Regions from separate parts of the Mycobacterium parmense genome, predicted to be linked through region 1. Evidence: riboswitches for the same ligand, from Rfam matches in the RefSeq annotation. Region 1 holds a riboswitch; the other holds the start of a gene.

Region 1 (4,521 bases):
CGACCTCGGCGCCGACGCCGCGGATGTAGAACGGCATCTTCCCGAGCGCCGCGAGCTGGACGAAGATCCCCTGCCGCGGCTGCCAATCGGGCGGACCGTAGGGATTGGAGACGTTGGTGACCACCGCCGGTAACCCGCGCTCCGCGACGTAGGAGAAGACCAGATCTTCTGCCTGGCGGCGAGATTCGATGTAGTTGCCGCCCCGGTCGGCCCAGTTGAAGGGAGTGTCCTCGTCGACGGTCGCACCGTCGGTGCCGATCGCGATGGCGCCGATGGTGCTCAGAAAGACAAATCGCTTCAGGTCGGCCTTCGCCGCCACCTCGAGGACGTTGCGCAGGCCCTTGACGTTGGTCTCGAACAGCGGTGCGGGGTCACGCAGTTCCGCCCTGGTGTCGACGACGCAGTAGTAGACGACGTCGCGGTCGGTCATGGCGGCGGCCACTGCGGAGGTGTCGAAGATGTCACCGTAACAGCGCTGGACGTCCAGGCCGTCGATTCCTCTGGTAGCGCTCGACTTTCGCAACAGGACCCGGACGTCGGCGCCGCCGGAAACGAGTCGGCGGGTGACGGCCGCCCCCACGTTGCCGCTCGCGCCCATGACCAGGGCACGCTGCCCGGTCACGGTTGTACCGCCGTCATCCATGTTTGCCGTCCGTTACGTCCACGACACGTACTGTAACGCCGACGGTACGGCGCGGCACCCCCTTGCTATCCCGCTGCCGGCGGGCGTGCGACGAAGGTCGGGCGGAATCCGTACTGCGGTACGGCGCGCCCGTAGCCCTGACCGGCCGCCCCGCCGCCCAGCGGAACTCCGGGCAGGCCCGCCGCCATGGCCGGAGGCGGGGCCACCATCGGAGTACCGCCCAGGCTCGACGCCAGCGGTCCGGACAGCGGCGCGGACGCGGTCCAACTCGGGGGCACCGAGAGCGGTCCCAGCGTGGCGGCTTGGCCCAGTCCGGCCGCGAACGCCGGTCCCGGACCTGCGATGCCGACGACCGGGCCCGCCACCTCCTCGCCGGCCGCCCCGGCCGCGGCCTCACCTGCCGCGGCGGCCGTCTGGCCACTGGCCTCGCCGCCGGTCAGGCCCAGGAACGGCGCCAGGGTGTTGCTCGGCATGTAGAACCCCGACGAGAACACGGTGTTCCAAATGTTGCCGTTGGGTCCCCAGGTGTTCCAGAAGCCGTCGAGCGCGTCGTTGCCCGACCCGGACCCGGTCAGCAGGAGGCGGAGGATATCCACGGCTTGCGTCCTCGGCGCCGCCGAGGCGGGGTACGCCATCCTCTGCAGGGACGTCGGCACCGCGGCCACCATCTGACTCAGCGTCGACTGTTCGGCGACGGCCGCGGACTGCGCGGTGAGCCCGGTCGGGCTGGTGGTCGGCTGCGGCAGGGTGAACTCGGCGAGCCGGGTGGCGGCTGCAGACGAGCCGGCATAGCCGTACATTGCCGCGGCGTCCTGGGCCCACATCTCGGCGTACTGCGTTTCGGTGGCGGCGATGGCCGCAGTGTTCTGGCCCAGGATGTTGGTGGCGACCAATGCCGCCATCCGGACCCGGTTCTGGGCAACCACCGGCGGGGGCACGGTGGCGGCGAACGCGGCTTCGTAGGCCGCGGCCGCGGATTCGGCCTGTGATGCGGTGTGCTCTGCCCGGGTGGCGGCGTCACTCATCCACACGACATAGGGAAGGGCCGCGGCCGCCATGGCGGCCGACGCCGGGCCGTGCCACTGCTCGCCGGTCAGGACACCGAGAATCGAGCCGTAAGACGATGCGGCCGATCGTAATTCGGCGCCCAGGCCGTTCCAGGCCGCGGCGGCGACCAGCATGGGTGTGGAACCCGGTCCAAGGTACATGCGGGCGGAGTTGACCTCCGGTGGCAGCGAGGCGAAGTCGCTCATCGCCGCACGCTGTTGACGACGTGACGAACTGGTTGAGAAGCGTTGTCGGACACGATTTGTCTCCTTGACAGCGGAAGCTGGGCAGCGCAAAGCCGCCCGCTGACTATGAGTATGAGATTGCCCGAGTGGAGCTTTGGCGGGCGTGCGTGATCTGCCGGTGAAAACCCGATCGGTGTTACCGGTTCGCTGTTAGTGATTCACAACAGATTTCAGCCGCCGGGGCCGGCGCGGCACCTGTCAGGAGTTGACCAGTGCTGGCGACTGCGCATAGTGCGTCCTCCATGCCGATGACATGCTCATCGCCGTCGGACGGTCGCCAAGGTGTGAGCGGCGGCGGTAGTGCCCAGCTCGCTCACTGCACCCGGACATCCGCCCAATCCGCGGGGCGATGCGCCGCCGGACACGGTGTGTCCGGCACGGCCAGCAGGTCTTCGGACTCCCGGGCGCGCACCGCTTTCGGTGCATCTACTGGCCGTCGCTTCCCGGGATCAGCGGGCTTCGCTGTTCCCAGTGCCGATGACGGCGGTCGTTCCCGGATACCGCTGCGGGACAGTCCCGGATTCACACCGGGTTCCCTCTCGCGGCCCATCCCGTGGAAGCGATGCGCCGCTCGGTGCTCAGATCTGTCGATCTCAGCAAACTGGCTGCGAAGCTCAAAATACACGGTTTACGCGAGAGTTACAAACGGTTTCCGCCGACCCCCTCGCGAAATGGCATGCCTTGCGCCAAAGTTCGGGCCGGGTCGGCCGCGCAGCGACCCGAACGGCGGTCAGCCGCCGCTGCCCGCGCCGCCGATCCCCGCAGCCGGCGGCGGCGGTGCGGGCGAACTGCTCGCCACCGGTGTGATCGACGGACCGATCGCCGGATTCTCGGCGCCCGCACCGCTCACGATTGCGAGGACCAGCACTCCTGCGCCGCCAAGGAGTGCGAGCCACCCTTTGACTTCGGACCTCATGGCAATCCTCACCCTCAACTACGTCTTAGGGGTTCATTACCCGCTTCGCGGTGCGCTCAAGCGGGCACGGCGCCCTCCAAGCGGACGGGACGGCCGGAAGCCGACCGCGCTGCCCAACGGTCGAACCGCAGGGTTGTAATTCGAAGAATGGCCGGCCCGGCCGAATGGAAATGGCCCGGGCTGAAGCATGAAGCGCCGCGCGGGTGAGCGACGCCGCGACCGGTATCGGTCGATCTTGGTGCACCCGCACCGGTGCGCAAATTTCGCTTGTGATCGGTTCAGTTAATGCCGCCGGGTTACCGGCGCGGCGATTGTTCCCGGCACAAGTCCAGCTCAGGCCGTTCCCGCCGGCGCTGCTTCGAGCGACCCGATGAGTCTGGGCAACGATTGCCGACGGGATTTCGTGATCGAAATCGTGTACCCGCGGTCCTAATTTTTGCGACCGAAAACGCGATCGCCGCGGGCGCACTACACTAATGCTCCATCTAGGTCCTGATCAGGGGCATATCGGAGGGAATCATGGTTCTGTCTGTGCAGCCAGAAGCCGTTTTGGCGTCGTCGGGCGCGGAATCGGCGATCAGCGCAGAGACTCAGGCCGCCGCGTCGGCCGCTGCGCCGGCGCTGCTGGGGGTCACGCCGATGGGTGCCGACCCGGACTCGGCGATGTTCGCGGCGGCGCTCAATGCCTGCGGTGGCAGCTATCTGGGGGTGGTCTCGGAGCACGCGGCGCAGCGGGGCCTGTTCGCCGGCGCCCAGGGCATGGCCGCAGGCGTGTATGGCGCGACCGAGACGTTGCGAACGTTGACGTTTGGGCTTTAGAGGGGGCAGTACGCATGGCTGATCCGGGGTGGGCAGCCCGTACACCTGAAGAGAACGATCTGTTGCTCAAGGGCGGGGCCGGAGCCGGGGTGGGCACACACCTGGCCAACGAGACCGCATGGACGACCCTGGCGGCAACCCATCATGCATCGGGTGTCGCTTCCGCGATCAATACCGCCGCCACGTCAGCGAGCTGGCTGGGCACGGGATCGGCCGCGTCGGCGGCAAACGTGACCGCGCTCAACGCGTCGCTGCATGGCCTGGCCGGGTGGGTCGACGTCAAGCCGGCGGTGGTTTCAACCGCGATCTCGGCGTACACGACCGCCAACGCGGCCATGCGTCCGGCGCCCGAATGCATCGCCAATCGCGACGAGTGGGGCGTCGACAACGGCATCAACCCGCTGGTGCTGGGAGCGCTGACCCCGCGAATCGTGTCGCTGGACGTTGAGTATTTCGGCGTGATGTGGCCGAACAACTCGGCGGTCGGCGCCAGCTACGGAGCGATTTTGACGGCATTGGCGGAAAGCCTGGCGATCCCGCCGCCGGTCGCCGGCCTGGGCGCTTCGCCCGCGGCTCCGGCGGAGGCCGCTTCGGCGGTCGGCCAGGCGGCGGCCGATACCGCGGCCGGTGACGGCATGCGCGCCGCATATCAGGGCGTCCAGTCGGGCACCACCGGCGCCGGTCAATCGGCATCGGCCGGGCAGGACGCCGGCAGCCAGCTCGGGACGCTCATGCAGCCCATGCAGTCGATGATGCAGGCCGTGCCCCAGGCGCTGCAGGCTCCCGCCCAGATGATGCAGGCGCCGATGCAGGCGATGCAGCCGCTCATGGGCATGTTCACCAACTCCGGG
Region 2 (4,521 bases), 340 kb from region 1:
ATCCCGTCATCGGCCGCGAGAAGGAAATCGAGCGGGTGATGCAGGTGCTGAGCCGGCGCACCAAGAACAACCCGGTGCTGATCGGCGAGCCCGGCGTCGGAAAGACGGCGGTGGTCGAGGGCCTGGCCCAGGCGATCGTGCACGGCCAGGTGCCCGAGACGCTGAAGGACAAGCAGCTCTACACCCTGGACCTCGGCTCGCTGGTCGCGGGCTCGCGCTACCGCGGTGACTTCGAGGAACGCCTGAAGAAGGTGCTCAAGGAGATCAACACCCGCGGCGACATCATCCTGTTCATCGACGAGCTGCACACGCTGGTCGGGGCGGGCGCCGCCGAGGGCGCGATCGACGCCGCGTCGATCCTCAAGCCGAAGCTGGCCCGCGGCGAGCTGCAGACCATCGGCGCCACCACGCTCGACGAGTACCGCAAGTACATCGAGAAGGACGCCGCCCTGGAGCGCCGCTTCCAGCCGGTGCAGGTCGGGGAGCCGACGGTGGAGCACACCATCGAGATCCTCAAGGGTCTGCGCGACCGCTACGAGGCGCACCACCGGGTGTCGATCACCGACTCGGCGATGGTGGCCGCCGCCACGCTGGCCGACCGCTACATCAACGACCGGTACCTGCCGGACAAGGCGATCGACCTGATCGACGAGGCCGGCGCCCGGATGCGGATCCGCCGCATGACCGCTCCGCCGGACCTGCGCGAGTTCGACGAGAAGATCGCCGAGGCGCGCCGGGAGAAGGAATCGGCGATCGACGCCCAGGACTTCGAGAAGGCCGCCAGCCTGCGTGATCGCGAGAAGCAGCTGGTGGGCCAGCGGGCCGAGCGGGAGAAGCAGTGGCGCTCCGGCGACCTCGACGTGGTCGCCGAGGTCGACGACGAGCAGATCGCCGAGGTGCTGGGCAACTGGACCGGCATCCCGGTGTTCAAGCTCACCGAGGCCGAGACCACCCGCCTGCTGCGCATGGAGGACGAGCTGCACAAGCGGATCATCGGCCAGGAGGACGCCGTCAAGGCCGTCTCCAAGGCGATCCGCCGCACCCGCGCCGGGTTGAAGGACCCCAAGCGGCCGTCGGGCTCGTTCATCTTCGCCGGCCCGTCCGGTGTCGGTAAGACCGAGCTGTCCAAGGCGCTGGCGAACTTCCTGTTCGGCGACGACGACGCGCTCATCCAGATCGACATGGGCGAGTTCCACGACCGGTTCACCGCGTCGCGGCTGTTCGGCGCCCCGCCGGGGTATGTCGGCTACGAGGAGGGCGGCCAGCTCACCGAGAAGGTGCGGCGCAAGCCGTTCTCGGTGGTGCTGTTCGACGAGATCGAGAAGGCGCACCAGGAGATCTACAACAGCCTGTTGCAGGTGCTCGAGGACGGCCGCCTGACCGACGGCCAGGGCCGCACGGTCGACTTCAAGAACACCGTGCTGATCTTCACGTCCAACCTCGGCACCGGCGACATCTCCAAGCCGGTGGGACTGGGCTTCACCCAGGGCGGCGGTGAGAACAACTACGAGCGGATGAAGCAGAAGGTCAACGACGAGCTCAAGAAGCACTTCCGGCCGGAGTTCCTCAACCGCATCGACGACATCATCGTCTTCCACCAGCTGACCAAGGACGAGATCATCCAGATGGTCGACCTCATGATCGGCCGGGTCGCCAACCAGCTCAAGGGCAAGGACATGGCCCTGGAGCTGACCGACAAGGCGAAGTCGTTGCTGGCCAAGCGCGGCTTCGACCCGGTGTTGGGCGCCCGCCCGCTGCGGCGGACCATCCAGCGCGAGATCGAGGACCAGCTGTCCGAGAAGATCCTCTTCGAGGAAGTCGGGCCCGGACAGGTCGTCACGGTCGACGTCGACAACTGGGACGGCGAGGGTTCGGGCGAGGATGCGGTGTTCACCTTCACCGGCACCCGCAAGCCGCCGAACGAGCCGGACCTGGCCAAAGCCGGAGCGCACGCCGCCCCGGACACGCAATAGGGGTTACCCGAAACGGGCGGCTAGTCTTTGACGGACTGGCCGCCCGTTTCGCTGTGTTCAGGGGGTTCCGCTCGTGCTGATCGTCACCACCAACGATCTTCCGGGGTGGGAGATCCGCCGGGTGTACGGCGAGGTGTTCGGGCTGGCGGTGCGCTCGCGAAACGCGCTTTCGCAGCTGGGCGCCAACATCCGGTCGATCTTCGGCGGCGAATTGCAGGACATGACCCAGAATCTCGCCGACGGCCGCAACGAGGCCGTGGACCGGCTGATGGTCGAGGCCCGCAATCGCGGCGCCAACGCGGTTGTCGCGATGCGGTTCGACACCACCGACATCGGCGACGTGTGGACCGAGATCTGCGCGTACGGGACGGCCGTCCAGGCGACCCCGGTCACCGACGCCGCGAAATACACCGCGAGCCAGCTGCGCTACAGCGGCCCCGCGTAGGGGTTTACACTGACGTTCGTTATCGACGGGTAACGGAATCCTGGTGAAATTCCAGAACGGTCGCGCCACTGTCAAAGTCAGACCTGAGCTCGTCATCCCCCATGGGGCCGCGCAATCCCCAGAAGGAGTCGACCGTGACCAATCCCCTCAAGACCGCGGGCCGCACCCGGCCGGTAGACCTGTCGGCGGCAAGCTCGGCGCTGTGGCTGGCGGCGACCGTCTTCCTGGCACTGCTGGCGCTGTACTTCGTTGGCATCGACCAGGGCGCGGTGTCGCTGTTCGGCAACGACTCCCACGTGCACGAGTTCGTCCACGACGCGCGCCACCTGCTCGGCTTCCCCTGCCACTGACCGCGTGGAGAAGCCGCTGATAGCGCGCGGCCTCCTGGCGGGCGCCGCCGGCGCGGTGCCGGCGTTCCTGTTCGCCCGGCTGTGCGCCGAACCCGTCATCGGGCGCGCGATCGCCTACGAGGACGGCCGGGCCGACGTCGAGGACGCGCACGGGGTGCACGCGCACGGGGCCGAGTTGTTCAGCCGCGGGGTGCAGGCCAACCCCGGGCTGGGGTTCGGCGTCCTGATCTTCGGCGTCGCCGTGGGCGCACTCTTCGCGGTGCTGTTCTGTGTGGTGTCCGCGCGCGTCAAAACCGTGGAGCCACGCCTTCTTTCGGTCCTGCTGGCCGCCGCGGCATTCGCCGCGGCGTACCTGGTGCCGTTCGTGAAGTACCCGCCGAATCCGCCGGCGGTGGGTCAGGCGGACACGATCGAAGAGCGCACCGGCTGGTATGTGGTGATGGTCCTGGCCTCGGTGCTGCTGGCCATCGCCGCCGTCCGGCTGGCGGGGACGCTCGCGAGCCGGCTCGGTGGCTGGAATTCGGCCGTGCTGGCGGCGGGGGCCTATCTCGCGGCGGTCGCCGTGGTGATGCTGCTGCTGCCCGGGGTCGACGAGACGCCCGCGCCGATGCGCGACGCGGCGGGCGCGATCGTCTACCCGGGGTTCCCGGCCGACGTGCTCTACGAATTCAGGCTGGTATCGCTGGCCACCCAGCTCGTGCTGTGGGTGAGCATCGGTGTGGTCTTCGCGACGCTCGCCGGCCGGCTGCTGCGGCCGCGGGTGCACGGCGGCGGGACGCCGGGCGCCGGGGCGTGAGTGAGGTCCTGCGCCTGACCCTGGTGGCGCACGCCATGACCCCCGCAATGGCGGCGGGCTGCTTTCCCGATGACGAGCCGCTCAACGACTTCGGCCGCCGTCAGACCGGTCGCCTCGACCTCCGCGGCGATGGGCGGCCGCTCTGCGCGCCCGAGCTTCGTGCCAGGCAGACCGCCGAGCTGCTCGGTCTGCGCCCGGCGATCGAGCCGCGGCTTGCAGACCTGGACTGCCGCCGATGGCGCGGCAAGCCGACGCAAGGCGTGCCCCCCGAGGCGCTGCGCACGTGGCTGACCGACCCCCGCCAGGCGCCGCACGGCGGTGAGTCCATCGCCGACCTCGTTGCGCGGGTGGCGGACTGGCTTGAGCTGTTGACGGGTGACCCGTCGCGCACGGTCGCCGTCACTCACCCGGCGGTCATCCGCGCCGCGGTCCTGCACGCCCTGCGCATGCCCGCGGAGTCGTTCTGGCGCATGGACGTCGCACCGGCGAGTCACGTCACCATGCACCACCGGCGGGGCGGCTGGACGCTGCGGCTGTGACGGCTACCGGGGCGCGATCAGCGCGAAGACCTGCCTGGCGACCTGCAGCATCCAGCCGGTCACGGTCGGCCCGTGATCGCGCGGCCAGTTCAGCTGGAAGCTGACCACCCACGGCTGCTGCGTCTTGTCGACGGCGTACCAGCTGAACGTCAGATCACCCGGCAGGCCACCGGCTTTGGCGCCGATGTAGGGCCAGACCTTGCGGTCCAGCTGGATGCCGGAAACTGCCGAGAGAATCTGTCTGACCGGCGCCGCGGCGCCGACCGCGTCGGCCTGCAGCGCAACGTGGACCTTGCAGATGTCCTCGGCGTTGCCGTACCACTCCGCGCCGTACGAGGACGCCGGCGAGTGGGCGCGGGTCGGATCGGGTTCGTAGGGTGTCGAGTTCGCCTGCTCCAGTAGCCGGGCGCGCACCTGC

What was found. Region 1 has a riboswitch for cobalamin ahead of G6N48_RS19910 (PPE family protein). Riboswitches for the same ligand answer to the same signal wherever they lie in the genome.
Region 2: it holds a riboswitch for cobalamin, as region 1 does, so the genes downstream of both, G6N48_RS21585 (CbtB domain-containing protein) here and G6N48_RS19910 (PPE family protein) in region 1, are expected to answer to the same signal.

Annotation. Positions count from the first base shown of each region.
Region 1 is NZ_AP022614.1:4,314,676-4,319,196, forward strand. Features, by position in the region: gene G6N48_RS19905 (NAD-dependent epimerase/dehydratase family protein) at 1-643, opposite strand, end outside; gene G6N48_RS19910 (PPE family protein) at 709-1,896, opposite strand; cobalamin riboswitch at 2,302-2,525, opposite strand; gene G6N48_RS19915 (hypothetical protein) at 2,666-2,851, opposite strand; gene G6N48_RS19920 (PE domain-containing protein) at 3,371-3,670, shown strand; gene G6N48_RS19925 (PPE family protein) at 3,685-4,521, shown strand, end outside.
Region 2 is NZ_AP022614.1:4,658,101-4,662,621, forward strand. Features, by position in the region: gene clpC1 (ATP-dependent protease ATP-binding subunit ClpC) at 1-1,973, shown strand, start outside; gene G6N48_RS21580 (YbjQ family protein) at 2,047-2,418, shown strand; cobalamin riboswitch at 2,412-2,619, shown strand; gene G6N48_RS21585 (CbtB domain-containing protein) at 2,598-2,768, shown strand; gene G6N48_RS21590 (CbtA family protein) at 2,773-3,564, shown strand; gene G6N48_RS21595 (histidine phosphatase family protein) at 3,561-4,103, shown strand; gene G6N48_RS21600 (Cpe/LpqF family protein) at 4,107-4,521, opposite strand, start outside.